3 regions of the Rahnella sp. BCC 1045 genome follow, and region 1 is predicted to be linked to each of the others. Evidence: predicted binding sites of a transcription regulator. Region 1 holds the regulator's gene; each other region holds the start of a gene.

Region 1 (9,901 bases):
AGGCCGTAAGACGGAATGTTGATGCAGAAAATCGACACGAACAGCAGCACGACAATCGGATTTTTAAGCAGCTCACGGTAGCCGGTCGCTACGCCGTTACGGGCTTCTGCTTTCGGAGGGTTCGGCACAAAAATGATAATCGCAACGGCAATCGCAAACGCCAGAAGGCCGAGAATAGAGAATGATCCGCGCCAGCCGAGCGTATCGAGTGCGTACACCGCAATCAGCGGCCCGGCTGTCATCGCCAGACCGGCGGATGACAGCAATACGGACTGCGCGAAAGTGCGCTGCCCGACATCAAAATTCGAGACCACCGCTTTGGCGCAGGAACACGGATAACCGGAATGTCCGACGCCGGAGAGAAAGCGAAACGTCACCAGCAAACCGAGGCCGAATCCCAGCAAACCGAAGCAGAGCGCGAACCCGCCGAGCAAAAACAGCGAGATACCAAGTACTTTTTTGTAGCCGAAGCGGTCATTCAGCCAGCCAGCGGGGATCTGAAACAGCGAATAGGCCAGGAAGAAAATGCCGGTGATGTAACCCAGCTGCTCTGGTTGCAGGTTAAATTCGCGCTCAATCGGCAGCAGCGCGAACCCCATCACCGTTTTGTCGATATAAACCACCGCATAACCGACGAACAGCAGGAAGATCATCAGGGAACGACTTTTCATAGCGGATATCCCTTTTTGTTATCACCGCGTCAGAAGTTCTCACTGTCGGGCGAAAAGTAAAATGCGACATGCATCACGTAATCAACTGAATAACAACGCATTATTTATTCCAAATCTGAAGCTATCAGCTTTACAGGTTTGCCATAAGATGCAATTTTTGGGCGGGTGATGCTTTTTACTGATAGGGCTTTCAAGCGAGGCGACATGCGTTATTTACCGAAATTGCAGCAACTCAAGGTTTTCCAGCAGGTTATCCGCAGCGGCAGTATTCGCGGCGCGGCGCGGGCGATGAATCAGTCGCAGCCCGCGGTCAGCAGAACCTTGCGGGAACTGGAACAAACGCTTGAAACTCAGCTTATCGTGCGCGGCAATCAGGGCATGGCGCTGACGGAAACCGGCCGTGCCTTTGCGCAGCGCATGCAGTTTATTCTCGAAGAACTTGAACGTGCGGCGGATGAGATCCGGCAGATTAATCAGTATTCGCAGGGTTCGGTGGCTATCGGGTTTTCATCACTGCTGGCGCTGACGGTATTTCCGGCCCTCAGTGAAGCGTTCAAAACGCAATTTCCCCAGTCCAAACTGCTGATTAAAGAAGGCCAGCTTTCGACGCTGTTACCGGCGCTGCGTGAAGGGAAACTCGATTTTGCTGTCGGGACCGCCGGGCCGGGTTTTCCGCTGGAGGATTTGGTGCGTGAGCCGCTGTTTAGCGCCCCTTTTGGCGTGATTGCGCGGCAAGGGCATCCGCTGGCAGATGCCACCACGCTCGACGAATTGCAGTGCGCGCGCTGGGTGTTGCCGGAAACGGATATGGGTTACTACCAGCAGATTCAGCTTTCGATGAACGGCTTTAACGCACCAGCCGGGGAAACGCCGGTAAGAACGGATTCGGTAGTGTGCGGGCTGAATATGGTGTTGCAGTCGGATTATCTGACGATTGTGGCGAAGGCCATGCGCGCGCCGTTCGGCTTACAGGACAGGCTTTGCCTGCTCAATATCGATACGCTGCCGGAAGCTGAATATTGCGTGCTCTATTCGCAGAAATCGCCGCTGACGTTTGCCGCGCGGCGATTTCTGGATTTACTGCGAAGTCAGTGCCAGTCGTATCACTGGTCGTGACTTATTCGGCGTTCACTACTTCAAAACTGTGGGTGATTGTCGCGGCTTTGCCCAGCATCAGGGAAACGGAGCAATATTTTTCCGCAGACAGGCTGACTGCGCGTTCCACAATTTTATCCGTCAGGTCTTTGCCGGTGACGATGAAATGCAGGTTGATGTGCGTGAACAGACGCGGTGCTTCTTCGCGGCGCTGAGACGTCAGTTTCACTTCGCAGTCACGCACGTCGTTGCGGCCTTTTTGCAAAATAGATACCACATCAATCGCGCTGCAACCGCCCGCCGACATCAGCAACATTTCCATCGGGCTCGGGGCTTTGTCGCCCGCATTACCATCCATTGTGATCTGATGCCCCGACGCTGACTCACCTAAAAACGTCAGCCCTTCTACCCATTTTACGCGTGCGTGCATGTGCTCTTCTCCCGGTGGATAAATTCGTCAAATTTTCCCCTCAGACTACCCTTTCACCCAAAAACTGGCAACGTAACCCGATCGCCATCATGCTGAAGCGAGACAACAGAAGACAGCATTGCAAACCTGTGTTACAAACAAAGCCGAAACATACTTTCCAGTAAATTGCGGTGACGGTTTTTGCGGTTTAAGAACAGAACCCACGGTGTTAACAGCAATAATCAGGCTGTTTCACTCCGACATCCGCTTGCAGCATTTCTGGGGAGTTATATGCTGAAAGGGCGCTTTTTAAAGTAAGTGCCGTACAGGGAACTCTGAGCCCTGTGATTTTGGGCAGCGATAACAACAGAGGATAATAGCAAATGGTTCTCGGCAAGCCACAAACAGACCCGACTCTCGAATGGTTCCTGTCTCACTGTCATATACATAAGTATCCTTCTAAAAGTACGCTGATTCACCAAGGTGAAAAAGCCGAAACGCTGTACTACATCGTGAAAGGGTCGGTTGCCGTCCTGATTAAAGATGAAGAAGGCAAAGAAATGATACTGTCATACCTTAACCAAGGTGACTTCATCGGCGAGCTGGGACTCTTCGAAGAAGGGCAGGAACGCAGTGCCTGGGTGCGTGCTAAAACTGCCTGCGAAGTGGCTGAAATTTCTTATAAAAAATTCCGCCAGCTGATTCAGGTAAACCCGGATATTCTGATGCGTCTTTCCGCGCAGATGGCAAACCGTCTGCAAGTGACGTCAGAGAAAGTCGGCAACCTTGCCTTCCTCGACGTAACAGGCCGTATCGCGCAAACTTTGCTTAATCTGGCTAAACAGCCTGATGCAATGACCCATCCGGACGGGATGCAAATCAAGATAACCCGTCAGGAAATCGGCCAAATCGTCGGTTGTTCACGTGAAACAGTCGGACGTATTCTCAAAATGCTGGAAGATCAAAGCCTGATCTCCGCACACGGTAAAACGATTGTCGTTTACGGCACACGTTAATCCCTCAGAAATTGGCGCGACAGCTAACTGTCGCGCCTTTTTTATGGGCTAAGCTTTACGCATGACGCTATGGCGAAGACTGTTCTATCATCCCGAAGTTAACTACGCGCTGCGCCAGACGCTGGTGTTGTGCCTGCCTGTTGGCATTTGCTGGCTTTTTGGCAATCTGCAAATGGGTCTGCTGTTTTCCCTGTGCCCGGCCTGCTGCAATGTCGCGGGTCTGGATACGCCACACAAACGCTTTTTCAAACGTCTGATGGTCGGCGGCACGCTTTTTGCCCTGAGCAGCATTCTGCTGCAAGTGATGCTGGAAAGCTGGCACATTCCCCTGCCGCTCATCATGTTCTCGCTGGCGTTACTGCTGGGCGTGACCGGTGAAATCAGCCCGCTGCATGCGCGTCTGTTGCCCGGTGCGCTGGTGGCGACCATCTTCACGCTGAGCATGGTGGGTCTGCGCCCGATGTGGCAAGCTCCGGCGCTGTTCGCCGCAGGCACCGCCTGGTACGGTATCTTTAACTGGGCGTGGTTTCGTATTTCAAAAGAACAACCGATGCGCGAAACCCTCAGCCAGCTCTATCTGCAACTGGCAGATTACTTCGAGGCGAAATACAGCCTGCTGACGCAACACACCGATCCTGAAACCGCGCTACCGCCACTGCTGGCGCGTCAGCAACAGGTTATCGATCTGATTGCCCTGCTTTATCAGCAACTGCACATGCTGCCGCAACACGGACATCATCATCACCATAAGCGACTGTTCCAGCGTTTTCAGGTCGCACTCGATTTGCAGGAACACATCACGGTGAGCCTGCATCAGCCGGAAGAAGTGCAAAAGCTGGTGGAAGAAAGCCACGCCGAAGCGGTTATACGACGTAATGCGCAGGTGATCTCCGCCCGTCTGCGGGTCATCGCTGATGACATTCTTTATCACCGTTTATCCGGGCGATTTACGATGGCCAACGAACTGGCCGCGCTGGAGAAAATAGCCGCGCGCAATCCGGAGAATCCGGTCGGTCAATTTTGCTATTACCATTTCAGCCGCATTGCGCGTTTATTGCGGACACAACGTCCGCTGTACCGACGCGATCTGATGAACACTCAGCCCCGCTTACCTTTCTGGCCGGCGTTGAAAAGTTATCTTTCCTTTAAATCGGTCGCGCTGCGCAATGCTGCCCGGCTTGGCATCATCCTGGCGATTGGCAGCAGCCTTGGTCTGTTTTTCAATCTGCCCAAGCCCTACTGGATTTTGCTGACCATCATGCTGGTCAGCCAGAACGGCTATAACGCCACGCGCGTACGTATCCAGCACCGTGCGCTGGGGACGCTGGCCGGATTACTGATTGCATCCGGATTGCTGAAGCTGGAATTACCCGAAAGCACCACGTTGCTCTGCATGCTGCTGATTACTTTGTTGTCCTACACGGTTTTACGCAAAAACTACGGGCTGGCAATGGTAGGTATGACAGTGACAGCCGTGTATACCCTGCAACTGCTGGCGATGAATGGCGTACATTTTCTCGTACCACGGCTGATAGATACGCTGATCGGCTGTGCGCTGGCTTTCGGCGGCACCATCTGGTTGTGGCCGCAATGGCAAAGCGGTTTGCTGCGCCAGAATGCGCATCAGGCGCTGGAAACCTATCAGAACGCAATCCGGTTGCTGCTTGAGGAAAATCCGGATGCCGCGAAACTCGCTTACACCCGAATGCAGGTCAATCAGGCGCATAATAAACTGTTCACCTCACTGAATCAGGCAATGCAGGAACCGGGCTTTAACTCGCATTATCTGGCGGATATGCGTCTGTGGGTGACGCACAGTCAGTTTATTGTCGAGCACATCAATGCGATGACTATTCTCGCCCGCGAGCACTACATGCTGCCGGAGAAACTGGCGACGGAGTATTTGCAGACCTGCGAAATCGCGCTGCAAAGCTGTCAGCAGCGGTTGCTTTACGACGGGCCCGGTGGTGAGAACACCTTGTTTAATGCGCCGGAGCTGCATCCGGATATGCCGCTGACCGAAATGGAACGCCACCTGCGGAGGGTGATATCGCATCTGAGTGTGATGCATACTATTTCGTCACTGGCGTGGAAGCAGAGACCACATCATGGGATCTGGTTAACGCGGCGGGCGTGATTTATAACTCCCTCCCCCTGCAAAAGGGAGGGGGGGGGTATTAAGGTCGGCTTAATTGTCTGAGTTGCCCTCAAACCAACACCCCATCCCAGCCTTCCCCTCGTGAAAGGGGAAGGAGCAAAAGTAAAACCTTTCAGCCATTGCAGGATAGAAGTAAAACGTCGATCTCCCCTTCGCAAGGGGGGAGCAGTCAGCCTGTAACTTTTGCCACAGCTTTCTCAAAGCGCCCCATCCCTTCTTCAATATCCGCGAAGTCGATAACCAGTGATGGTGCAAACCGGATCACATTCGGGCCCGCCACCAGCATCATCAACCCGAACTCAGCGGCGGCGGCATGAAACTCTCCGGCGCGGTTTTTGAAGGCATCCGACAGCTCGGCGCCAATCAGCAACCCCTGCCCGCGGAATTCGCTGAAGACAGAATATTTCTGGTTGATGGCATCCAGCGCGCTGATGAATTTCTCGCGGCGTTCATTGATACCGGCCAGCACGTCTGGCGTATTGATAATATCCAGTGCGGCTTCGGCGACGGCACAGGCCAGCGGGTTACCGCCGTAGGTGGTGCCATGTTTGCCCGGTTCCATCACCGATGCAACGTCTTCCGTTGCCAGCATGGCGCTGACAGGGAAACCGCCGCCCAGCGCTTTGGCGGTGGTCAGAATGTCCGGCGTCACGCCGTAATGCATGTAGCTGAACAACTTACCGCTACGCCCCATACCGCTTTGCACTTCATCGAGCACCAGCAGTGCCTGATGTTTGTCGCAAAGTTCACGCAGCCCTTGCAGGAATTCTTTGGTGGCCGGTGTCACCCCGCCTTCGCCCTGAACGGGTTCGACCACAATTGCGCAGGTATGATCGTCGATCACCGCTTTTACCGCGTCCAGATCGTTGAAGGGCACATGTACGATGTCAGCAGGTTTCGGGCCGAAGCCGTCGGAATATTTCGGCTGTCCGCCGACTGAAACAGTAAACAACGTGCGGCCATGGAAAGCGTTATGGAAAGCGATGATCTTACTTTTGTACGGGCTGTGGCGGTGGGAAGCATAATAGCGCGCAAGTTTGAATGCGGCCTCATTAGCTTCAGCGCCGGAGTTGGCAAAAAATACGCGGTCGGCAAAAGTGGCGTCGATCAACTTCTGAGCCAGTCGCAGAGCGGGTTCGTTGGTAAATACGTTACTGACATGCCACAGAGTTTCACCCTGTTCATGCAAGGCTTTAACCAGTGCCGGATGACAATGTCCGAGCGCCGTAACCGCGATACCGCCAGCGAAATCAACGTATTCGGTGCCCTGCTGGTCCCACACGCGGCTGCCTTTGCCCTTCACCGGAATGAATTTCGCAGGTGAATAAACCGGCAAAATCACTTTGTCGAACGTACCCCGATCTACCGCTGATTTTTCTGCCATAACCGTTTTCCCTTACTGAAGTAATATGAAAATATAATCACAAAATATGCATAAAAAATCACGCACAGGCAAACAGAAATCACACCTGATGGGTAAGTAATTTTATCAGCAAGATTAACTGATTAGATTTTAAGGAAATTATCCAGAAGCTGATGCCCCTGTTCACTCAGAATGCTTTCCGGATGAAACTGAACGCCATGCAGCGGTAAGGTTTTGTGCATGATGCCCATAATTTCGTCGCGCTGGCCTTCGCGCTCAGTCCACGCGGTGACGTCAAAGCAATCGGGCAGCGTTTCGGGCGCAATCACCAGGGAATGGTAGCGCGTCACCGTCAGCGGATTATTCAGCCCGGTAAAAACGCTGTTGCCGGTATGGCAGATGGGAGAAGTTTTGCCATGAATGGCCTGGCGGGCGCGGACAATCTTTGCGCCGAATGCCTGCGCCATTGCCTGATGCCCGAGGCAGACGCCGAGAACCGGCAGTTTACCGGCAAAATGGGTGATGGCTTGCAGGGAAATTCCCGCCTGATCGGGCGTACACGGGCCGGGCGAAATCACCAGATGTGACGGGGAAAGCTGTTCGATATCCGCAATCGTCAGTTGATCGTTACGCACCACGCTGACTTTTGCCCCCAGCTCGCAAAAATATTGGTAGAGGTTGTAGGTAAACGAGTCGTAGTTGTCGATCAGCAGCAGCATGGTCAATCCCGGTAAAGTCGAAAAATTTACCGGGTAATTCTACGCATTTTTAACCGCAGGCTTCAGCCTTTTTGTCGATCAAGGTGCGCCGGTCAATGTGCCTCATCGATTTCACTGATCACCTGATTAAAAATCGCCACCAGGTCTGTTTCATCGCCAAAAACCGCCGTTTTGTTGGCGGCCAGCCAGCGCTCACGCCCGACTTTGGCCCACTCAATGTCATAACCGGCGTGGATAACCAGCTGCTCGATGAATATTCTCAGCGCGCGCCCGTTACCTTCCCGGAATGGATGCAACAGGTTCAGGCCGGTGTAATAGTGCGCCAGCCGTTCTGCCAGATTATCGTGCGGCCATCCGACCAGAAACTCTTCTTCTTCGAGTTCCTGCATCAGCGCGTTGCCTTCATTTTCGATGTATTCGAAATGGCAAAACTGCGTATCGTCTTTATAAATATCGATTTCGCGGAACTTGCCCGCCCACGGATAGATGTCCTGGAACAGGGAAAGATGGATAGCGCACAGATGCGGTAAGCCCATGGTGGCCGGGCCGAGCGGCATGGCGGCGGCGCGCAGTGCGGTGAAAGCCAGTTCGGCCTGCAACAGACGATGTTCCTCCCGGATCCCGAGGCTGTTTTTCAGAACGTTGATGCCGGGATAGTAGTAAGGATCGGCACCCGCCACGAGTTTATCGTTCATAGTGCCTCCTCAGCTCGGACAAGCGCTGCGAAATTTGTTCGTTATCCAGCGTGACGGCTTCAACCTGCAAACCATCAAGCAGACTGCTGGCCTGAAAGTTCTCCCGCTGACGTTCGCGAAAGAGTTTTTCCTGCTGTCTGAGGGTCATTTTTTTCGCCATATTTCCTCCCCGGATATGGCCATTCGGGCGCATACCTTGTGAAGGTAAGTATAGACAGAGAAAAAAGGGCACCCGGCTGAGTGCCCCAAACTCGGATTATTCAACAGCGATCGGCTGGCTGATGACGTCAGTTTTATGCTCACCCTGCAACGTTTTCACCCGGTCTTCGAGCTGCTTAACCGCCTGCGCGTCTGGCAACAGCGAGTATTTCAGCTCGAACACGGTGCTCTGGCCGGGTTGCAGTTGTTTCACGCGGCCTTGTTTACGCTCAATCGTCACCGGATAAGCATAGTTGGTGCCCGGTTCAATACCGGTGACATATCCCTGTTTCAGCATGTCGGTGTTTTTCCACAGCGTCAGCAGCGGAAGCTGATGGGTATCGAACTCGATCGACGCGCCTTTATCACCGGCTTTGTTGACGACGCCCGCGACGGTTTTACCCTGCGCATCCGCCAGCGGCACCATGTTGAAGACCATTTCATCGAAGCCTTTGGTTGGCCCTGCGTAAGTCTGCCAGTCGGTCAGGCCCTTTTTGGCGTAATCGTTGAACGGAGAAATGGATTTTAGTGGTGCAATAAAGCGAGCGCCCTGCTCAAGGATTGGCTGACCAAAGTTGCTGTGATAAATAATCTGGTAGTCGTGCGGATAGTCCGACGAGTTGGTGAGTTCATCGTGAATGGTCCAGGACTGGCTGCCCGGCACGTAGCGCAGCTCAGTCCAGGTTTCCAGCCTGGCTTTCTTGAAGGTATCTTCTTTGAGCAGCCCGCGCACGGTGATTTCGTACGGCGCTTTTTCTGCAATCTCCACCACGACTTTCGACGCTGGCGTGTTGCCTGCGCGGCCATGCAGCGTATAAATCATGCCGTCCGCGGTCACCGGATGGCCGGTCCATTCAAAGCCGCAGCGCACCATCATTTCGTTGAAACCTTCCAGCCAGCCTACGCCGTTGCGGCTTTCCAGATTGATGTACGCCGGATTCACCACTTCCTGCACCGGCGAATCCCAGCCCAGCCGGATGTTATCGCCGGTGACATGCAGTAAATCCATGCCGCGCGTCGGGCTCAGGGCGATGGTCAGCCCTTTGCTGGTGATCGTAATGACTTTCGACCCTTCCTGTTTACCGCCGTGCAAAACTTTTTGTTCGATGCTGAAATCTGCACCGGCGATATTCAGCTTTTTGCTGTCAGTTTTCCAGTTTCCCAGTTCAGTACCGGCTTCAGCATCCGTCAGCACGATAGTTTGTGCGGCAGCCTGCCACGAAAAAAGCCCCATGACGATCCCGGTTACGAGTAATTTTTTCACATCCACTCCTTTTTGCTGAATTGATTTAGCCCAAAAGCAATTCAGCCTACAAATCCCGCAGGATGAAAAACGTGACAGTCTTCACCTTGATAGGTTTTGCCGTAAAACCACCTGCCACAACGTGCTCAGGGTGGCAAAAGAAGAATGAAACGGGATTTGTTACAGGAAATAGTGCGAAGTCAGGCAGAGAAAACACATACAAAGCTGACGCGTTTCAGCTTCGTGTGTTGAACAGAAGAGATTACTTTTTACGGCCACCCATAATTGAGCCCAAAACGCCGCGCAGAATCTGTCGCCCTAAATCGCGGGCCAT
Region 2 (9,901 bases), on a different contig from region 1:
AGCAGCCGATGGCACCAGCTGGAAAGTTGAAAATAAAGTCGTTCGTATTCCTTACGTGGCTGTAGATAAAGATAACCTGTCTACTTTCACCAAATAAGACAGACTTTTTAGCTTTACACAGTAAGTATTAAGACTGACAGACAGCAATAAAGAAAAACAAAGCTAAGCAGTGGCAATTAATATTGCGGTTAAGCCGTAAAAAAACAGTAAGTGTTATAAGACGTTAATGCTTGTCTGACAGGACGTCATGTCATAATGCAGCCGGCAGGTTCGCTTACCGGCTGCATTACTGACATCAGGTATTAATACATCCGTTTATTTTTATCTTTAGCCAGGTACAACTATGGCCGATATTTCGTTATCTGACACAAAAACAGAAAAGCCAGGTGAATTTCTGCTGGAAATGAGCGGCATTAATAAATCATTCCCAGGCGTTAAGGCGTTAGATAATGTGAATTTAAAAGTGCGTCCGCATTCCATCCATGCCTTAATGGGGGAAAATGGCGCGGGTAAATCCACATTATTAAAATGCCTTTTCGGAATTTACAGTAAAGACTCCGGTACGATTCTATTTCAGGGACAGGAAGTCAATTTTAAAAGCTCCAAAGAAGCGCTTGAACAAGGTGTGTCGATGGTACATCAGGAATTAAACCTGGTGTTACAGCGTACGGTCATGGACAACATGTGGCTGGGACGTTATCCGACTAAAGGCATTTTTGTCGATCAGGACAAAATGTACAAAGACACCAAAGCGATTTTTGACGAGCTGGATATTGATATCGACCCGCGTGACAAGGTCGGTAAATTGTCTGTTTCCCAGATGCAGATGATCGAAATCGCCAAGGCGTTTTCCTACAATGCCAAAATCGTCATTATGGATGAACCGACATCTTCCCTGACGGAAAAAGAAGTGAACCACCTGTTCACGATTATCCGTAAGCTGAAAGATCGCGGCTGCGGTATTGTGTATATCTCTCATAAGATGGAAGAAATTTTCCAGCTGTGTGATGAAATCACCATCCTGCGTGACGGCCAGTGGATTGCTACTCAGCCGCTGGAAGGCCTCGACATGGACAGAATCATTTCCATGATGGTTGGCCGCTCACTGAGTCAGCGCTTCCCGGATCGCCAGAACGTGCCGGGTGAAGTGATCCTTGAAGTGCGTAATCTGACTTCACTACGTCAGCCTTCGATCCGTGATATTTCCTTTGATTTACATAAAGGAGAAATTCTCGGGATTGCCGGTCTGGTTGGTGCGAAACGTACAGATATCGTCGAGACATTATTTGGCATCCGTGAGAAAGTTTCCGGCACCATTAAACTGCACGGCAAAAAAATTAATAATCACAGCGCCAATGAAGCCATTAATCACGGGTTTGCGCTGGTGACTGAAGAGCGTCGTTCCACCGGTATTTATGCCTATCTGGATATCGGTTTTAACTCGCTGATTTCGAACATCCGTCAATATAAAAATAAAGCCGGATTGCTCGATACCACTCGGATGAAAAGTGATACCCAGTGGGTTATCGATTCCATGCGGGTGAAAACGCCAGGGCATAAAACCAGTATTGGCTCTTTGTCTGGCGGGAACCAGCAAAAAGTCATTATCGGGCGCTGGCTATTAACCAATCCTGAAATATTAATGCTGGATGAACCAACTCGCGGGATTGATGTTGGCGCTAAATTTGAAATTTACCAGTTAATCACCGAGTTGGCTAAAAAAGAGAAGGGGATCATTATTATCTCCTCTGAAATGCCTGAGTTGCTGGGTATTACTGACAGAATATTGGTTATGAGTAATGGACAGGTTGCGGGTATTGTTGAAACAAAAACGACTTCGCAGAACGAAATATTACGCCTGGCCTCCTTGCATCTCTAATTTTTAAGGGTTCTTATTATGAAAGCATTAAATAAGAAAAGCGTGCTCACTTATTTAAAAGAGGGCGGGATTTATGTGGTATTGCTGGTCTTACTGGCCATTATTATCATTCAGGATCCAAGCTTCCTCAGTCTGGTTAACCTGAGTAACATTCTTACGCAATCTTCTGTGCGCGTGATTATTGCGCTCGGCGTGGCGGGGCTGATTGTCACGCAGGGTACTGACTTGTCAGCCGGTCGTCAGGTCGGTTTAGCGGCGGTTGTCGCGGCAACCATGTTGCAGGCGATGGATAACGTCAACAAAGTCTTCCCGCATCTGGAAGTGGTGCCGATCCCGCTGGTTATCCTGACCGTGTGTATTGTTGGTGCGCTGATCGGTTTGCTTAACGGCATTATCATTGCTTACCTGAACGTAACGCCGTTTATCACCACGTTGGGTACCATGATTATCGTTTACGGGATTAACTCCCTGTATTACGACTATGTAGGCTCCTCACCGATTGCCGGTTTTGATCCGGGCTTTTCGAAGTTCGCACAGGGCTTTATTCACCTGGGCGGCCTGAAGCTTTCTTACATCACCTTCTACGCAGTCATTGCTATCGCCTTCGTCTGGGTGCTGTGGAACAAAACACGTTTTGGTAAGAACATCTTCGCCATCGGCGGCAATCCGGAAGCGGCGAAAGTTTCAGGCGTTAACGTACCGTTAAACCTGATCATGATTTATGCGCTGTCAGGTGTGTTCTATGCCTTCGGGGGGTTGCTGGAAGCAGGGCGTATCGGCAGTGCAACCAACAACCTCGGCTTTATGTATGAACTTGATGCTATCGCCGCCTGCGTGGTCGGCGGCGTGTCATTTGCCGGCGGTGTGGGTTCTGTAGCCGGGGTCGTAACTGGTGTGCTGATATTCACCGTCATCAACTACGGTCTGACCTATATCGGCGTTAACCCTTACTGGCAGTACATTATCAAAGGCAGCATCATCATCTTCGCGGTGGCGCTGGACTCTTTGAAATACGCCAAGAAGAAATAAATGATCGGGTTATAAAAGAGAAGGCCGCTTATGCGGCCTTTTTGCTGTCGTAAATTCGGTTCTTACTGCCTGAACGGATTTCTGCCCACCGGTTTCGGCGGTTCAAGCCGGGATGCCGGTGCGGCATCCTCAGTTTCGGCCTGAGCGGCTTCATTGGCTTCCTGCTCAGCTTTCAGTTTTGCGGCTTCCTCTGCGGCGGCTTTGTCCGCAGCCGCTTTATCTGCTGCTGCCTTGTCGGCTGCGGCTTTGGCGATGGCGGCTTTCTTCTCGGCTTCCAGCTGCTGTTGCAGGGCCAGCACTTGTTCAGGTGTCACTGCCGGATAACCCTGTGCATCGTCGGGAATATTGTGCACCGCGGGAATGGGGATCAGCGGCCCGAGGAAGCGGGGTTCGCGTTTAAGCAGATACAAATCCGTCAGCGCGCCGAGGCGGGCGAAGATCTCGCGGCTGCGCACGCTGAGCATATTTTTCGGTGAAGGCACGGCAAAACACTGCGCCTGAATACCCATGTGCAGTGCGATAAACAACGCACGTTCACAATGGAAACGCTGGGTAATGATGATGAAATCGTTGGTGTCGAAAACTTTACGGGTGCGCACGATGGAGTCGAGCGTCCGGAACCCGGCATAGTCGAGCACGATGTCACTGGCTGGAATGCCGGCGGCGATCAGATCCCGGCGCATGGTGCTCGGTTCGTTGTAGCTTTGCTGTGCATTGTCGCCGCTCAGCAGCAGGTATTTCACTTTGCCGCTGTTGTAGGCGTTGATCGCGCCCTGAATGCGGTAAAGGTAATACTGATTGATGACGCCGGTACGGTAATACTTGGAAGTGCCGAGAACGACGCCAACCTGGCGGTGAGGCAGGGTCTGCACTTCGTCATAAATGTAAGGCTGGGTGCGCAGGCTTATCCACTGATCAAGCCCGATAGCGACCGCCAGCATCAGAATAACGATGCCGGTAACGCCAGCTATAAGTCGCTTAATCATAGGTATCCCTGTTTATGATCGGATTGAAAACGGATCCAAGGCTACTTTACCTGTTTAGGGGACGCAATACGTCGCACTCTGTAACCACCGGCATCGCGGGTTTTTTCAGCACTTTTCAGGCAATTACTTTCGAATCTGCGTAACGGGCTGCAATTTAGACGAAAAATAAGACCAATGCACAAGGCATTGGTCTGGATCATGGTCAGTCAGCTTATGACCTAAACGCTATCAGAATGAAGTGCGTTTATAACTGCGATATTGCGGTGCCCAGAAGTTGTGTTCAATCGCTTTCGACAGCGTATCTTCCGATGTCACCATCGCCACACCCTGCAACTGCGCGGCTTTACCCACTTCCAGCGCGATGCATTTGGACACGCCCTGAATATCATCGACGTCCGGCAGCAGCGAGCCTTTACCTTCGGTTGCCAGCGGTGAACATTCGGCCAGCGTTCGGCTAGCGGCCATCAGCATACCGTCAGTCACGCGCGTTGCGCCTGAGGCAATGACACCCAGACCGATGCCCGGGAAGATAAAGGAGTTGTTGCACTGGGCGATAGGGTAAAGCGTGCCTTTATGGCTTACCGGCGCAAACGGGCTGCCGGTGGCGACGAGCGCCGCACCGTCCGTCCAGTTGAGGATATCGGCGGGTGTCGCTTCTACGCGTGATGTCGGGTTACTCAGCGGCATCACCACCGGACGTGCACAGTGTTTGTGCATTTCACGGATGATTTCTTCGGTGAACAGACCCGGCTGGCCGGAAACCCCGATAAGCACCGTCGGCTTGGCATGACGCACCACGTCCAGCAATGAAATGCTGTCGTTAGCCATGCCCCAGTTTGCCAGTGCGCTGCTTTTCTGCACCAGTTTGCTCTGGAAATCCAGCAGGTTAGGCAGTTTGTCGGTTAGCAGGCCGAAGCGGTCAACCATGAAGACTTTCGCACGGGCTTCTTCTTCACTCAGGCCTTCGGATTTCATCTGTGCAACAATTTGCTCTGCGATACCACACCCGGCAGAACCTGCACCGAGGAAGGCAACGGTCTGGTCACTCAGCTTACCGCCGGCGGCTTTGCTGGCAGCAATCAGGCTGCCCAGTGCCACGGACGCTGTGCCCTGAATATCATCGTTAAAGCAGCAAAGTTCGTCGCGGTAACGTTCGAGGATCGGCATGGCGTTCTTCTGCGCGAAATCTTCGAACTGCAACAGCACGTTCGGCCAGCGGATTTTTACCGCCTGAATGAACTGGTCGACAAAGGCTTCGTACTCTTCGCCGGTGATGCGCGGGTGACGCCAGCCCATGTACAGCGGATCGTTGAGCAGTTGCGGGTTGTTGGTGCCTGCATCCAGCACAACCGGCAGGGTATATGCCGGGCTGATGCCGCCGCACGCGGTATACAAAGACAATTTACCGATAGGAATGCCCATACCGCCGATACCCTGATCGCCCAGGCCCAGAATACGTTCGCCGTCAGTCACCACGACCACTTTGACGTGTTGTTTGGTGGCGTTTTGCAGCATGTCGTCGATGTGCGCGCGGTTCGGATAAGAGATAAACAGGCCACGGGCGCGGCGGTAGATATCAGAGAAATGCTCGCAGGCTTCGCCGACGGTCGGAGTATAAATCACCGGCATCATTTCGCTGAGATGGCTGTCGAGAAGGCGGTAAAACAGCGTCTCGTTAGTGTCCTGAATATTACGCAGATAGATATGTTTATCGATGTCAGTTTTGAAATTCTGGAACTGGCGGTAGGCGCGATCGGCCTGTTCTTCAATCGTTTCAACGGCTTCAGGCAACAGGCCGTGAAGGTTGAAATTGCTGCGCTCTTCTTCGGTAAAAGCGCTGCCTTTATTCAGTAACGGGAATTCTAACAGGATTGGGCCAGCGTGAGGGATGTACAGGGGACGTTTGCTTTCGTATTCAAGTTCCATCGTTTTACTCTTCCGGTGCTCAGAATGTTAATTTTTATAGTTTAGAGACGAAAGGGTAACAGAGAGGAAACGGGGAATTCAAATCAGACAATGTTATGTAACTAATGACTACAGGAACGTAGTCATTAGTGTTAGGTAGATCACGAAACCCGGTAGTTTCAGCAGTTCAGTGTGGTGACGTCTTCGCAGCCGATGGCTTTCAGCGTGGCGCGGGTGGCGTCATTTTGGGTGATCAATGCGCCTTCCTGTTCGACCAGCACGGCGCGACGGACTTTCAGGCAGTCTTCGCCGGACAGGTTCAGCAGGATTAATGCCGCCTGTAGCGGAGGCAGGCTTGGGTTGAAAGCGGCGTTTTCCGCGTAACGCCCGGCAAACTGTTTGCCGTTAAGCGTTTCCAGTGCCACGCCGCTGTGCGATTTGCTGTACGGTGCATGGCTCTGGTTGCAGGCATCCAGCGCATGCGCAGCCAGCGCATCGTGGGTTTTCAGCGTGTAACCGTGATCGACTTTATCCATCAGCAGCGTGGTGATATCCAGATCCTTCGGCCCGAACGAATGCGGCAGATAGTCGCCGAGCGTGGCGACATCGCGATCCGGCAGATGGATATCCAGCGCCGTGCCGCTGGTCAGTTCATTCATAAACTGACGGCAATGGCCGCAAGGCGTGTAATTGACGGTGATTGAGGCCAGACGCGTTTCGCCACGCAGCCAGGCGTGTGTGACCGCAGATTGTTCGGCATGAACGGTTTGCTGCATCGGCGCACCGGCAAATTCCATGTTGGCACCGAAATACAGATTACCGGAGATTCCGCGGGCAATTGCGCCCACGTTGAAATGCGAAATCGGCGTGACGGAACAGGCTGCTGCCAGCGGTAACAGGGCGAATGCCAGCGCGTCGTCATTCAATCCTGTCTCTTGTTTTATCTGTGCAACATCCGCCGCAGAGAACATTGCCGGAAAGTCGTCATGTCGCAGAAATGGCTCAAGCGCGGAGGATAAATTTTCAGTGAGTGCCGCAAAGGCGGTATGAAAACGTGCGTGCATAAACATTCGATCTCGACAGTGATTACGGTTGAACAGTGTAAAAGTCATTCCATGAATGTAGTGTGATGAATGTCACTTTTTCGATGTAATAAGTTCTGAGTCATTACATTTTTGAGAGATGTTACGCAGAACAGTCGCCTTTTTATTCCTTTCCCCAACATCATCCGAGTTGAATCCAGGTGGCAACTGAGTGAACCCCGGGAGCATACATCAGTATGTGACCGGGGTGAGTGACCCATCTGCCGGGAGCAGACTGGAACGCTGCTTTGAGCGGCTCCTTCAGGAGCGAGGCCCATGGATGGGCCGGGTAACGCGGCCAAGGCAGAGTCAGCTCGAAGGATGACGGGGAATCAGTGGGAAGGGAACCACTTGTCATTGATCTTCTGGAATTCGCCGTTGGCTTTAATACCTTCCAGCGCCGTATTCAGTTTCGCCAGCAGTTCCTTATTATCAGGACGCACTGCCATACCCACGCCGGTACCAAAGTATTGCGGATCTTTAATCAGTTCGCCGACTTCACCGAGATTCGGGTTGGATTTCAGCCAGCCATTCAGCACGGCGGTATCGCCCAACAGTCCGTCCAGACGACCACTTTTCAGATCCAGAATCGCATTCTGATAGCTGTCATACCCGACGGTGGTGATCTCAGGATGTTTTTCCATCAGGTATTTCTGGTGGGTAGTGCCGTTTTCAAGACCGACACGTTTGCCTTTCAGATCGGCGATGGAAGAGTATTTTCCTTTTGGCCCGATGATCATCGCGGTATTGGCGTAGTAAGGTCGGGTAAACGTGACCTGCTTGCTGCGCTCTTCGGTGATGTCCATGCCGGAAATAATCACATCGAAACGACGGAATTTAAGCGCCGGGATCAGACCGTCGAACGGCTGATTGGTAAAGGTGCAGGTTTCCTGCATCTGCTTACACAGCGCATTAGCCAGATCGATATCAAAACCGATAATCTGGTTATCAGCACCGATCGATTCAAACGGCGGATACGTAGCGGAAGTCCCGAAACGAAGGGTATCCGCAGCGGTGGCAGCAAAAGCAGTGGCAGACAAAAGGGCAGCGAGGATCAGCTTTTTCATGCAATACATTCCTGTTTAAAAAATGACATTCCCTTCACGGTACAGTTTACTGATTTTATTAATGTAATCGGGTAACTGGCAGGAAGTGAGACCGGTAATTAAATTGCCATCAAATGAATTTATATGCAATTAATTTGATTAAAAAATTATAAATCGGCGCGGGAACGGTTTTACAGGCACAAAAAAAGGGACGATTTCTCGTCCCTTCAGATATTTTCTGCTTAATCAGTTGCGGCGTTCAAATGCCAGCGCGCGGCGTTCAATCAGACGCATCATCAGGGTCAGCAATCCGTTGACGCACAGATAAACCACACCGGCTGCGCCGAAGACCATCACGTCATAAGTCCGGCCATACATCAGCTGGCTGTGGCCCATCACATCCATCAGCGTAATGGTGTAGGCCAGCGAGGTACTTTTAAAGACCAGCACCACTTCGTTGGAATACGACGACAGTGCGCGCTTAAACGCGTACGGCAGCAGAATGCGCAGGGTCTGCGGTTTGGACATGCCCAGTGCTTCGCAGGACTGCCACTGGCCGGAAGGAATAGCGCGAACCGCACCGGTAAAAAGCTGCGTGGTATACGCGGCACTGTTGAGCGCCAGCGCAAACATCGCACAAAGCCACGGCTGCGACAGCACTTCCCACAACCACGGGATTTCACGAATAGACGGAAACTGACCCGGCCCGTAATAAATCAGGAAGATTTGCACCAGCAGCGGCGTACCGGTAAACAGCGTGATATAGCCTTTCACAATCTGGCTGGCGACCGGCACTTTCAGCGTCAGAATCACGGTGAAAATCATCGCCAGCAGCAGCGCAACAATCAGCGCCGCCACGGTCAGTGTCAGGCTGGTGTGCAATCCTTTCAGGACTTCAGGTAGATATTCCCACATCAGGAAGCACTCCGTTCAAAGCGGGTGGTACGCAGTTCGATGCGCTTAATTACGAACTGGCTGAACAGGGTGACAATCAGATAAATGCAGGCCGCAATCACGTACCAGGTAAAAGGTTCTTGTGTCCGCGTGGCGATGCTTTTGGTTTGCAGCATCAAGTCATTCACGCTGATCAGCGACACCAGCGCGGTGTCTTTGAGCAGAACCAGCCACTGATTGCTCAGGCCCGGCAGCGCGTGACGCCACATTTGCGGCATGATCAGGCGGAAGAAAATCGCCGATTTTTTCATGCCCAGCACCTGACCGGATTCCCACTGGCCTTGAGGGACGGCTTTCAGCGCTCCTCGCAGTGTCTGCGAAGCATAAGCGGAATACAGCAGCGAAAGGGCGATGACACCACAGACAAACGGGCTGACTTCAAAGTTTTCGATGGGCAGCTTTATCGGCACTGAGAACAGGCCGAGGTTAAGGCTAAAGCCATCCGCGAGCACCATCAGCAATTGTGACGACCCGAAGTAGATGAACAGCACCACCAGAATTTCCGGCAGACCGCGCAGCACAGTGACCCACGCCGTACCGAGCCAGCTAAGTGGCTTCCACGGCGCAGATTCCCAAACTGCGAAGATCATCGCCAGAATCAGGCCGAGGACCAGCGCACAAACGGCAAGGCCGACGGTCATCCCGGCGGCGCTTGCTAAAGGTTGGAATTCAGTCATTGATAGGCAAACTTATTGCTGGAACCATTTTGAATACAGCGTCTTGTAAGTGCCGTCTGCTTTCACTTTTGCCAGAGCATCATTGAGTTTAGTCAGCAGTTCGGTGTTGTTCTGACGAACGGCAACACCCAGACCGGTACCGAAGTAAGTTGGATCAGTGATTTTGTCACCTACAGCGGCCAGATTTTTGTTCTGCTTCAGCCATTCGTTGACTACGGCGGTATCACCGAACACAGCGTCCAGACGACCATTTTTCAGATCCAGCACGGCATTTTGATAGCTGTCGTAAGGCACGGCAGTAATTTCCGGATGTTTATCCATCAGGAATTTCTGGTGAGTGGTG
Region 3 (9,901 bases), on a different contig from region 1:
CACGCTGAAACGGGTGTAGCTCAGGCCATAGCCAAACGGGAACAGCGGACCATTGGTGATATCAAAATAGCGGGTGGTGTATTTGTCCGGATGCTGCGGATTAAACGGACGCCCGGTATTCAGGAAGCTGTAATACAAAGGAATCTGGCCGACAGCGCGCGGGAAAGTCATCGGCAGTTTGCCTGACGGGTTGTAATCGCCAAACAGAACGTCGGCGATCGCATGGCCGCCTTCGGTACCGCTGAACCAGGTTTCCAGCATCGCATCAGAGATTTCGTTTTCCCACGTCAGCGTCAGAGGGCGACCATTCATCAGCACGATAACCAGCGGTTTTCCGGTGGCTTTCAGGGCTTTCAGCAGGTCGCGCTGGCTTTGCGGAATGTTCAGCTCAGAACGGCTGGAAGCCTCGTGCGCCATGCCCTGTGCTTCACCGACCACGGCCACCACGACATCGGCTTTCTCAGCAGTTTTCACCGCTTCGTCGATCATGTCCTGTGGTTTTCTCGGGTCGTTGATCACCTGTTTTTCGTAGGAATTGAGGAAATCGACCATTGCCTGATCGTCGGTGACATTCGCCCCGCGCGCGTAGAGAACGGTGCCTTTATCGCCGAGCACATCTTTCATGCCCTGCAATACGGTCACGGCCTGATCGGCTTTACCGGCGGCAGACCAGCTGCCCATCACGTCACGTTTGCTGTCAGCCAGCGCACCGACCACGGCGATGGTGCCTTTCTTCGCCAGCGGCAATGTCTGGTTGTTATTTTTCAGCAGAACCAGAGAAGTGCGTGCGACTTCGCGCGCTTCGCTGCGGTGCAGGCGGCTTTCGGCATTGGTGTCGGCCGGGTCGCTCGACTGTGGCCCTAAATGGCGGTACTCATCGACAAACAGGCCCATGTCCCATTTGGCGGCCAGCACGTCACGCACGGCGCGATCGATATCCTGCTGGCTGACCAGACCGTCGGCGAGTAATCCTTTCAGATACTTACCGTACATGTTGTCGGCCATGTCCATATCCACGCCCGCTTTCAGCGCCATTGCGGCGGCCTGGCGATCGTCTTCGGCCACGCCATGCTTCACCAGCCCGCCAATCGCGCCATGATCGCTGACGGTCAGGCCTTTAAACTGCCACTCATCGCGCAGAATGTCTTTCAGCAGCCAGGTATTGGACGTTGCCGGGATCCCGTTAACGCTGTTGAGCGCAACCATCACACCACCGGCACCGGCATCAATTGCGGCTTTGTACGGCGGCATGTAATCGTTGAACATGCGGGTCAGGCTCATGTCGACGGTGTTGTACTCGCGGCCACCTTCGACCGCGCCGTAGAGCGCGTAGTGTTTCACATTAGCCATGACGGCATCGGGTGCAGAGGGATCTTTGCCCTGGAAGCCGGTGACCATTTCGTGCGCGAGGCGTGAGGTCAGATAAGTGTCCTCGCCAAAGCCTTCGGACACACGGCCCCAGCGCGGATCACGGGTGATATCCACCATCGGCGCGAAGGTCATGTTCAGGCCATCGGCGGCGGTTTCCACGGCAGCGATATGTGCGCTGGTGAAGACGGCCTGCATATCCCAGCTGGCGGCGAGGCCAAGGCTTATCGGGAAAATCGTGCGCTGTCCGTGGACAACGTCATAGGCATAAAAAGGAGGAATTTTCAGACGGCTGTTTTTGACTTCATCCTGCATACGGCGGATGTCTGGCTTCGTGACCGTATTAAATACCCCGCCGACTTTACCGGCCTGGATATCCGCCATGATGGCTTCTTTTTTATAATCCGGACCAACGGTGACCAGATTCAGCTGACCAATTTTTTCATCAAGGGTCATTTTCTTCATCAGATCGGCAATGAACGCGTTGCGTTCTTTTACCTGATCCTGCGGGATACCCGTTGTTTCAACGGCGAGTGACGAGGCAGAGCTTACCAGTAACACTAACGCGCCAAGCACGTGATGCGTATTCATCGGAATTCCTTCAGCCATAAGCAGGGGTGCCAAAATAGTGGAAATTCAGCAGCCTGAAGCAAACAAAACAATGATCATTCTGGGAAAAGTATAGTGTGAGAATCTAATACGACCGTTCAACTATTAGCAATGAATAGTTTAGGGCGTTCGCACATTATCTTTTTATCCTTCGGGACAGTGCGCAATTTACAGGTAATCATGCAGATAGGTACAAAAAGACAGTCGATGCATCCCGCAAATTTTAAAATTTAGGATTAGATGAGGGAACGGTGCGCAAATAAGCAACAAAATCGCGGCAGGGTGAAAGAAAAGGCGAAATAAAGAGGGCAGAACATGACGTTCTGCCCTCTTTAAATCGTAAATACCGATCAGAGAATAAGATTAATAGTAGTAAGACATATCGGTAGGGGTTTTGCTCATGACGTCAAAGAACACCTCTTTCGTCGTGGACCAGAACTGAGCAATCGCCACGGCGTTATAGCTCATTCCCATCAGGCTCATCACGAAGAAACAGGTGACGGTGAGGCCGATACCACTGCAAACAAACGCCATGGTATTCCGGCTGGACTGGCGGCAAACAATATTAAGCTGGCTGGTGCAGAACATTAAAAAGGCGCTCAGCAGTTCCCAGCGCATCATGATGAATCCGGCAGTTAAAGTACCCATCGATATAAATCCTTACTCACTACAGCCGTTTGCACGAAGCCAAATCAGCCTGAAGGCTGCTACCGCTGGTTGGCAATGGGCTTTACTGAAGAAAATGGTGAAGTTAAATAATGTGACGACGGTCACATTATATCACCGCTTTTTCGTCGTGAGCAAAAAATGTTCGCCTGTACTAATGCAAAATAGGCATAACACACCGCCATAAATAGTCGGTGTGTTATGAAAAGTGGGAATGAAGGGATTTCAGGCGCCGTAGCCCATGACTTGCAGCAGATGCTGAGCCTGCTGAACGGCTTCCTGACGGTGGGCGACGCCCAGTTTTTGGTACAAATTGCGGATATGCGTTTTGATGGTGGTGGAGGCAACGTCCAGCTCGCCGGCAATCTGATCATTGCTGTAGCCGGAATAAATTAACCCGAGCACCTGCCATTCACGTTGGGTCAGCGGGCTGGTGCGGATGAGCTCCGGCACCTGCGGATGGGTCAGCAATTTATTCACGAAACCTTCGTCGAAGTGCGCAAATTTATGGCGATGGTGCTGATTAATTTCCCGCAAGATTTGCTGCGCACGGCGCTGTTCCAGCTCCGGCAACAGATTGAGCTGAATCAGCTGACGCAGCTGTTGCGCCATCATTTCCCCTTCAATCACGAAATGGCTGACAAATCCGGTGCGGTTTGCCAGCCCGAGCGCTTCAATCAATACGCGCTGCGCGTCACTTTTGCGCCCGGTGTGCCAGTAAAGCAGGTTACTCAGCAACAGGTTACGGTTCAGATCGCTGGTCAGGCGCAGCTGACGGGCGTTCTGATTCAGCTCGTCGAGCACCACTTCGGCTTCATCAAACTGTTCCAGCAAAATCTGCACGCGGGCAATATTACGCCACTGACCCTGCTGGAAATGGTTGTCCGCCATGTCCGGTTTACGCGCCTGTTGCAGCCACTGCCGCGCGGCGGTTTTATCTCCGATCATCTGCCAGTAAATCACCCGCGGCTTATCGGTATTGGTCATCCAGTCGATGTGATACTGGCCGGTTTTGAGCAGGCTTTCACAACGCTGCAAATGATGATGCGCATTGTCGAGCTGACCGCGTGCCAGAGAGCATTTCGCCAGCATCGCCAGACACTGCAATTGCTGCTGTGGCTGGAAGTTGGTCAGCACGTCCAGCCCCTGACGCGCCGCGTCTTCGGCATCATCGAGACGGGACCACGACCACAACAATTGCGAACGCAGACGCAGTAAAAATTCATGCATCGGCAGCTGTTCAAGATGCTGTTCACGCACCAGTTCAAAAGCACGATCCTGCATTTCAAATGCGGCCTGCAAAAAGCCCTGAGCAATCAGAATTTCGCTCTGTTGCAGCAGCGCCCATAAGGCGTAGTGATAGGCCTCGTAGCGCCGCGCGATTTGTTCGGTTTGCTGCATCAGCGGCAGCGCACGGGTTAAATCACCTTTGCAGTGCTGGATTTCGCCCGTCACCGACGTGGCAACAATGCGGCTGTAGTAGCTTTCATACGGCAGGAAACGCAGGGCGTCGGCGGCCAGTTTTTCGGCCTCATCCTGACGGCCATCGTTGATCGCCACCTGCGCACGCAAGGCATCAAATTCTGCCGTCAGATCCTGTTCCATCACGATATTGCGCTGCTGCATTTCGCTTTCAGCACGCGCCAGAAGCGCTTCCACTTCGGCATAACGGTGCTGACTTTGTGCCAGCCAGGCCTGCAACAGAACCAGTTTTGGATTCTGAATCAGACGGTCGTAAGGCAGTGCGGCGAGGCACTCTTCCAGCAGCGCCAGTTCGCTCTGATTAAACAACGCCCAGGCATGTTGCAGCAGAATATCGCGCAACATATCGGTGTCTTCCGCGCCCAGCGCATGATGGATGGCTTCGGCCGGGAAACCCTGAGCCAGCCAGCCTTCGGCGGCCGCGCGGTGAATCTGCGGCAGCTCGGTTGCCAGTTCCCACTGGCAGCGCTGACGCAAAAAAGTGGCAAACAGCGGGTGGAAGTTAAACCATTCGCCGGTGTCATCCATACGGTGAATAAACAACCCCTGACGCTCCAGCTCTTCCAGCCGTTGCTGACCGTTGTCGCCTCCGGTCAGCCGCACAATCAGGGCGTCGTTCATCGAACGCAGCAACGAACAGCGCAGCAGGAAATCACGGGTTGGCGCATCAACGCGATCCAGCACTTCGTCCGCCAGATATTCGGATAAATGGCTGGCGTTCAGGCCGGCCAGTTTGCGCGCCGATTGCTGCGTCGATTGTTGCGAAGAGGTGGCCGACTGGCGCGCCGAGAGCGCAATCAGCTGCAACGCCGTGGCCCAGCCTGCGACGTCATCGCACAGGCGGCTGCTGTCAGCCTGATCAATCGGATCTTTAAGGCGGTTATCGAAAAACTGCTGCGTTTCCGGGTGTGTAAACGCCAGATGCGAGGCATTGAGTTCGAGCAGTTGCTCGCGCACACGCATATTGGCGATGCCCAGCGGCGGCAGGGTGCGTGAAAGCACCACCAGAGACATATTTTCCGGCTGATGACGCAGGAAGAAACGCATCCCTTCGTGGATTGCATCGTTGCAAATGAGGTGATAATCGTCGATCACCAGCAAAAGCGGGCGGTGCCAGTCGGAAAGTTCCACGAACAGCTGAGCGAACAGTGCGGACAAACTCGCGTACTGATGCTTCTGGCTCAGTGCCTCACTTTTCACGCAATGGCCGCCGCAGGCGTGCTGCACGGCCGCAATCAGATAGCTGGCAAAACGCTCTGGCTGATTATCGCTTTCATCAAGAGAGTACCAGCCGAGATCGCTTTTTCCCGCTGCCCAGTGCGCCACCAGCGTCGTTTTCCCATAGCCTGCCGGGCTGGCGACCAGGGTCAGACGGTAATTTGGCGCAGTCGCCAGCTTCGTCAGCAGACGATCGCGAACCACTGTATTTTGCTGCCGCACCGGGCGGCTCAATTTCGAAGGGATCAGCATTTTTTACGATTCTTTTGACGGTGAACAGAGGGGCGATCTTTATTTCACAGCGTGTAATTAATCACTTTTTCTAAAGTCCTCCTTTGAAACATTGATTGCAAGAATGTTACGTTTTTACATGTCGTTAAGTTGCTCTGCATCACACTTCTTAATACAAATTTTCAGCCCTTCCCTCTGAGCGCCCGTCTCATCCGGCTACGCCCCGTTTCTCCTCCCTGCCTAATCTTTGGCGGGATGATGCTGCTCTTCCGGAGAAGCTTCAGCATAGTGATTATCAACCTAAAACTTTTCCCACAAATTCCCGGATAAAGAGGCATGTGATGCAGGTGACTTTGGATAAGACGCAGTTTTTAGCCGCGCTAAAACGCCAGTGGCAGGGATTCGGTTTACAGCAGGCGCAGGACATGACGCCACATCAGTGGTGGCAGGCCACCAGCGCCGCACTGTCAGAACAACTCAGCGCGCAACCCGCGCCGAAAGCGACGAAACAGCCGCAACGGCACGTTAACTACATTTCGATGGAATTCCTGATCGGGCGTCTGACCGCGAATAACCTGATTAATCTCGGCTGGTATGAAACCGTCAACCAGGCACTGAAAGAGCAGGGCGTTGAACTGGCCGATGTGCTGGAACAGGAAACCGATCCGGCGCTGGGTAATGGCGGATTAGGGCGTCTGGCGGCCTGTTTCCTCGATTCGATGGCGACCGTCGGGCAACCGGCGACCGGCTACGGCCTGAACTATCAGTATGGCTTATTCCGTCAGTCATTCAGCGAAGGCCAGCAGCAGGAAGCGCCGGATAACTGGCACCGCGAAAGCTACCCGTGGTTTACCCACAACAGCGCGTTGTCCGTGGACGTTCAGTTTGGCGGCAAGTTGGTCAAAAATGAGCTGGGCACCGAGCAATGGCATCCGGCGTTTTCCCTGCGCGGCGAAGCCTGGGATTTGCCGGTAGTCGGCTATAAAAATGGTGTTACGCAGCCACTGCGTTTGTGGCAGGCCACCGACGTGCATCCTTTTGACCTGACCTTATTTAACGACGGCGAATTCCTTAAAGCGGAACAGAAAGGCATCGATGCCGCTAAACTGACCAAAGTGCTGTATCCGAATGACAACCACGAAGCGGGTAAGCGCCTGCGCCTGATGCAGCAGTATTTCCAGTGCGCGTGCTCGGTGGCCGATGTTCTGCGCCGCCACCATTTCCTGGGCCGCAAAATTCAGGATCTGCCGAAGTTCGAAGTGATTCAGCTAAACGATACGCATCCGACGATCGCTATCCCTGAACTGCTGCGCATTTTGCTGGATGAACATCAGCTGGACTGGGACGCCGCATGGGCCATCACCAGCCAGACGTTCGCTTACACCAACCATACTCTGATGCCGGAAGCGCTCGAATGCTGGGATGAAAAACTGGTCCGCAGCCTGTTGCCCCGCCACTTCTCGCTGATCAAAGCCATTAACGCGCGCTTCAAAAAAGTGGTCGAAAAACAGTGGCCGGGCGACAAAGCGGTGTGGGAAAAACTTTCAGTTCATCAGAACAAACAGGTGCGCATGGCTAATCTGTGCGTGGTCAGCGGTTTTGCGGTGAACGGCGTTGCAGCACTGCATTCCGAGCTGGTGGTCAAAGATCTGTTCCCGGAATATCACCAGCTGTGGCCGAACAAATTCCACAACGTCACCAACGGCATCACGCCGCGCCGCTGGGTAAAACAGTGTAATCCGGCGCTGTCCGCGCTGATTGATGACACTCTGAAAACTGAATGGGTGAACAATCTGGACGCGCTGAAAGGGCTGGAAAGTTCCGCTGAAGATACGGCGTTCTGCCAGCGTTATCAGCAGATTAAGCGCGCAAACAAGGTGCGTCTGGCGGAGTACGTCAAACACACGATGGGCCTGACGCTGAACCCGGACGCGATTTTCGACGTGCAGATCAAGCGCCTGCACGAGTACAAACGTCAGCACCTGAACCTGCTGCACATTCTTTCGCTGTACCGCCAGTTGCGTGATAACCCGGAAATGGACATGGTGCCTCGTGTGTTCCTGTTCGGCGCGAAAGCCGCACCGGGTTATTACCTGGCGAAAAATATTATCTACGCCATCAATCAGGTGGCTGAAAAAGTGAATAACGACCCGCTGGTTCGCGACCGCATCAAAGTGGTGTTTATCCCGGATTACCGCGTGTCGGTGGCGGAGCTGATGATCCCGGCGGCAGACGTTTCTGAGCAGATTTCTACTGCCGGGAAAGAAGCTTCCGGCACCGGCAACATGAAGCTGGCGCTGAATGGCGCGATGACCGTCGGCACGCTCGATGGCGCAAACGTCGAGATTGCGGAACAGGTCGGCGAAGAGAATATCTTCATCTTCGGCAATACCGTCGATCAGGTGAAAGCGTTGCAGGCCAAAGGCTACGATCCGCTCAAAATCCGTAAGAAAGACAAGCATCTGGATAAGATCCTGAAAGAGCTGGAAAACGGCTTCTTCAGCAACGGCGACAAACAGGCGTTCAGCCTGATGCTCGACAGCCTGCTCGGCGGCGGTGACCCGTATCTGGTGCTGGCGGACTTCGCGGATTACTGCGCGGCACAGCAAAAAGTCGACGCACTGTACCGTGATCAGGACGAGTGGACGCGCAAAACTATTCTCAATACTGCCCGCGTCGGGATGTTCAGTTCCGACCGATCGATTCGCGATTATCAGCAGCGGATCTGGCAGGCGAAACGTTAAGGAGCCCGCATGGAGAACAAAGTACTGGAGCAGGCCGCCAGGGAGGCGGGTATTTCCTCTGGTTTCATTAATGCACATGGCAAGCAGCAGGCCATCGCACCGGAAACCAAGCGCGACCTCTTGTCAGCTATGGGCTGGAAGGCCGGGCATCGTCCGGCTGCAACACCGGTTCCGCCGGTCAAAGTCTTTGTCTCCGGCAGCCGTCTGGCGCTGCCGGTCAGCGGAGAAGGTGAATTCGGCTGGACGTTGCAGCTGGAAAACGGCGCAACTCAGCAGGGGCGTATCAGCGGCAAAATGACGCTGGCGCTGCCGGGGAAAATTCCCGCCGGTTATCACCAGCTGACGCTGACGCAGGACGCGCAGCAGTGGGATTGCCGGGTGATTGTCGCCCCGAAACGTTGCTATGAACCGGACGCCTTGCTGGCCGGTAAAAAACTGTGGGGCGCCTGCGTGCAGCTTTATACGCTGCGCTCAGAAAATAACTGGGGCATCGGCGATTTCGGCGATCTCAACCTGATGCTCGAAAATGTCGCCCGGCGCGGCGGCGCTTTTGTCGGGCTCAATCCGATTCACGCGCTGTATCCGGCAAACCCCGTGGCGGCCAGCCCGTACAGCCCGTCTTCGCGCCGCTGGCTGAACGTCATTTATATCGACGTCAGCGCGGTAGACGATTTTAAGCAGAGTCAGGAAGCCCAAATCTGGTGGAACCAGCCGCTGACGCAGCAGCGTTTGCAGGCCGTCCGCGCCAGTGAATGGGTGGATTACGCCGACGTGATGCCGCTGAAACTCGAAGGTTTACGGCTGGCGTATACGCATTTTCGTGGCCGAAAAACGCAGGATCCGCAGGTGAAATCGCTGGCCAGTTTCGTGAAACAGGGCGGCGAAAGCCTGTATTTGCAGGCGGCGTTTGATGCGCTGTATGAGCATCTGGCGAAAGAAACGGATGTCGCGCTCGGCTGGAACCGCTGGCCGGAAAAATATCACGATGCCCGTGGCCCGGCTGTTCGCGCATTCTGCGAGCAACACGCTGAAGATGTGGAGTTTTATCTGTGGCTGCAATGGCTGGCTGAAATCCAGTTCGAAAACTGTTATCGCACCAGCCAGCAGCAGGACATGCCGATGGGGTTATACCGCGATTTAGCGGTGGGCGTCGTCGAAGGCGGTTCTGAAACCTGGGGCGACGGCGAGCTGTATTGCCTGAAAGCCTCGGTCGGCGCGCCGCCGGACATTCTCGGGCCGCTCGGACAGAACTGGGATCTGCGCCCGATGGATCCGCATGTGATGGTGAAGCGCGGCTATCAGCCGTTTATCGATTTGCTGCGTTCGAACATGACCAGTTGCGGCGCGTTGCGTATCGATCATGTGATGACGCTGCTGCGATTGTGGTGGATCCCGGCCGGAGAAACGGCGGATAAAGGCGCATATGTGCAATATCCGGTAGACGATCTGCTGGCGATTCTGGCGCTGGAAAGTCAGCGCCACCGCTGCATGGTTATCGGCGAAGATCTGGGCACCGTGCCGGTGGAGATCGTCAGCAAGCTGCGCGAGGGCGGTGTGTATTCCTACAAAGTGCTGTATTTCGA

What was found. The regulator CRP, encoded in region 1, controls carbon source genes, mostly activating them, when cyclic AMP is high. The targets are predictions, from matches to a motif close to ATGTGANNNNNNTCACAT.
Region 2: cdd (cytidine deaminase) is a predicted target of CRP. The motif match lies at 6,924-6,941, and genes of this name have one in related genera.
Region 3: J1782_RS01415 (YjcB family protein) is a predicted target of CRP. The motif match lies at 2,736-2,753, and genes of this name have one in related genera.

Annotation. Positions count from the first base shown of each region.
Region 1 is NZ_JAFMOZ010000138.1:54,237-64,137, forward strand. Features, by position in the region: gene J1782_RS19710 (MFS transporter) at 1-671, opposite strand, end outside; gene J1782_RS19715 (LysR substrate-binding domain-containing protein) at 876-1,787, shown strand; gene J1782_RS19720 (OsmC family protein) at 1,789-2,196, opposite strand; gene crp (cAMP-activated global transcriptional regulator CRP) at 2,559-3,191, shown strand; gene J1782_RS19730 (YccS/YhfK family putative transporter) at 3,253-5,328, shown strand; gene J1782_RS19735 (aspartate aminotransferase family protein) at 5,519-6,733, opposite strand; gene J1782_RS19740 (aminodeoxychorismate synthase component II) at 6,856-7,431, opposite strand; gene J1782_RS19745 (putative adenosine monophosphate-protein transferase Fic) at 7,524-8,126, opposite strand; gene J1782_RS19750 (YhfG family protein) at 8,116-8,286, opposite strand; gene J1782_RS19755 (aldose 1-epimerase family protein) at 8,383-9,588, opposite strand; gene J1782_RS19760 (helicase HerA-like domain-containing protein) at 9,830-9,901, opposite strand, start outside.
Region 2 is NZ_JAFMOZ010000123.1:53,937-63,837, forward strand. Features, by position in the region: gene mglB (galactose/glucose ABC transporter substrate-binding protein MglB) at 1-97, shown strand, start outside; gene mglA (galactose/methyl galactoside ABC transporter ATP-binding protein MglA) at 344-1,879, shown strand; gene mglC (galactose/methyl galactoside ABC transporter permease MglC) at 1,898-2,908, shown strand; gene sanA (outer membrane permeability protein SanA) at 2,971-3,894, opposite strand; gene J1782_RS11130 (NAD-dependent malic enzyme) at 4,123-5,820, opposite strand; gene cdd (cytidine deaminase) at 5,979-6,863, opposite strand; gene J1782_RS11140 (arginine ABC transporter substrate-binding protein) at 7,214-7,948, opposite strand; gene artM (arginine ABC transporter permease ArtM) at 8,174-8,842, opposite strand; gene artQ (arginine ABC transporter permease ArtQ) at 8,842-9,558, opposite strand; gene artJ (arginine ABC transporter substrate-binding protein) at 9,571-9,901, opposite strand, start outside.
Region 3 is NZ_JAFMOZ010000076.1:3,456-13,356, reverse strand. Features, by position in the region: gene bglX (beta-glucosidase BglX) at 1-1,959, opposite strand, end outside; gene J1782_RS01415 (YjcB family protein) at 2,341-2,625, opposite strand; gene malT (HTH-type transcriptional regulator MalT) at 2,869-5,595, opposite strand; gene malP (maltodextrin phosphorylase) at 5,916-8,318, shown strand; gene malQ (4-alpha-glucanotransferase) at 8,328-9,901, shown strand, end outside.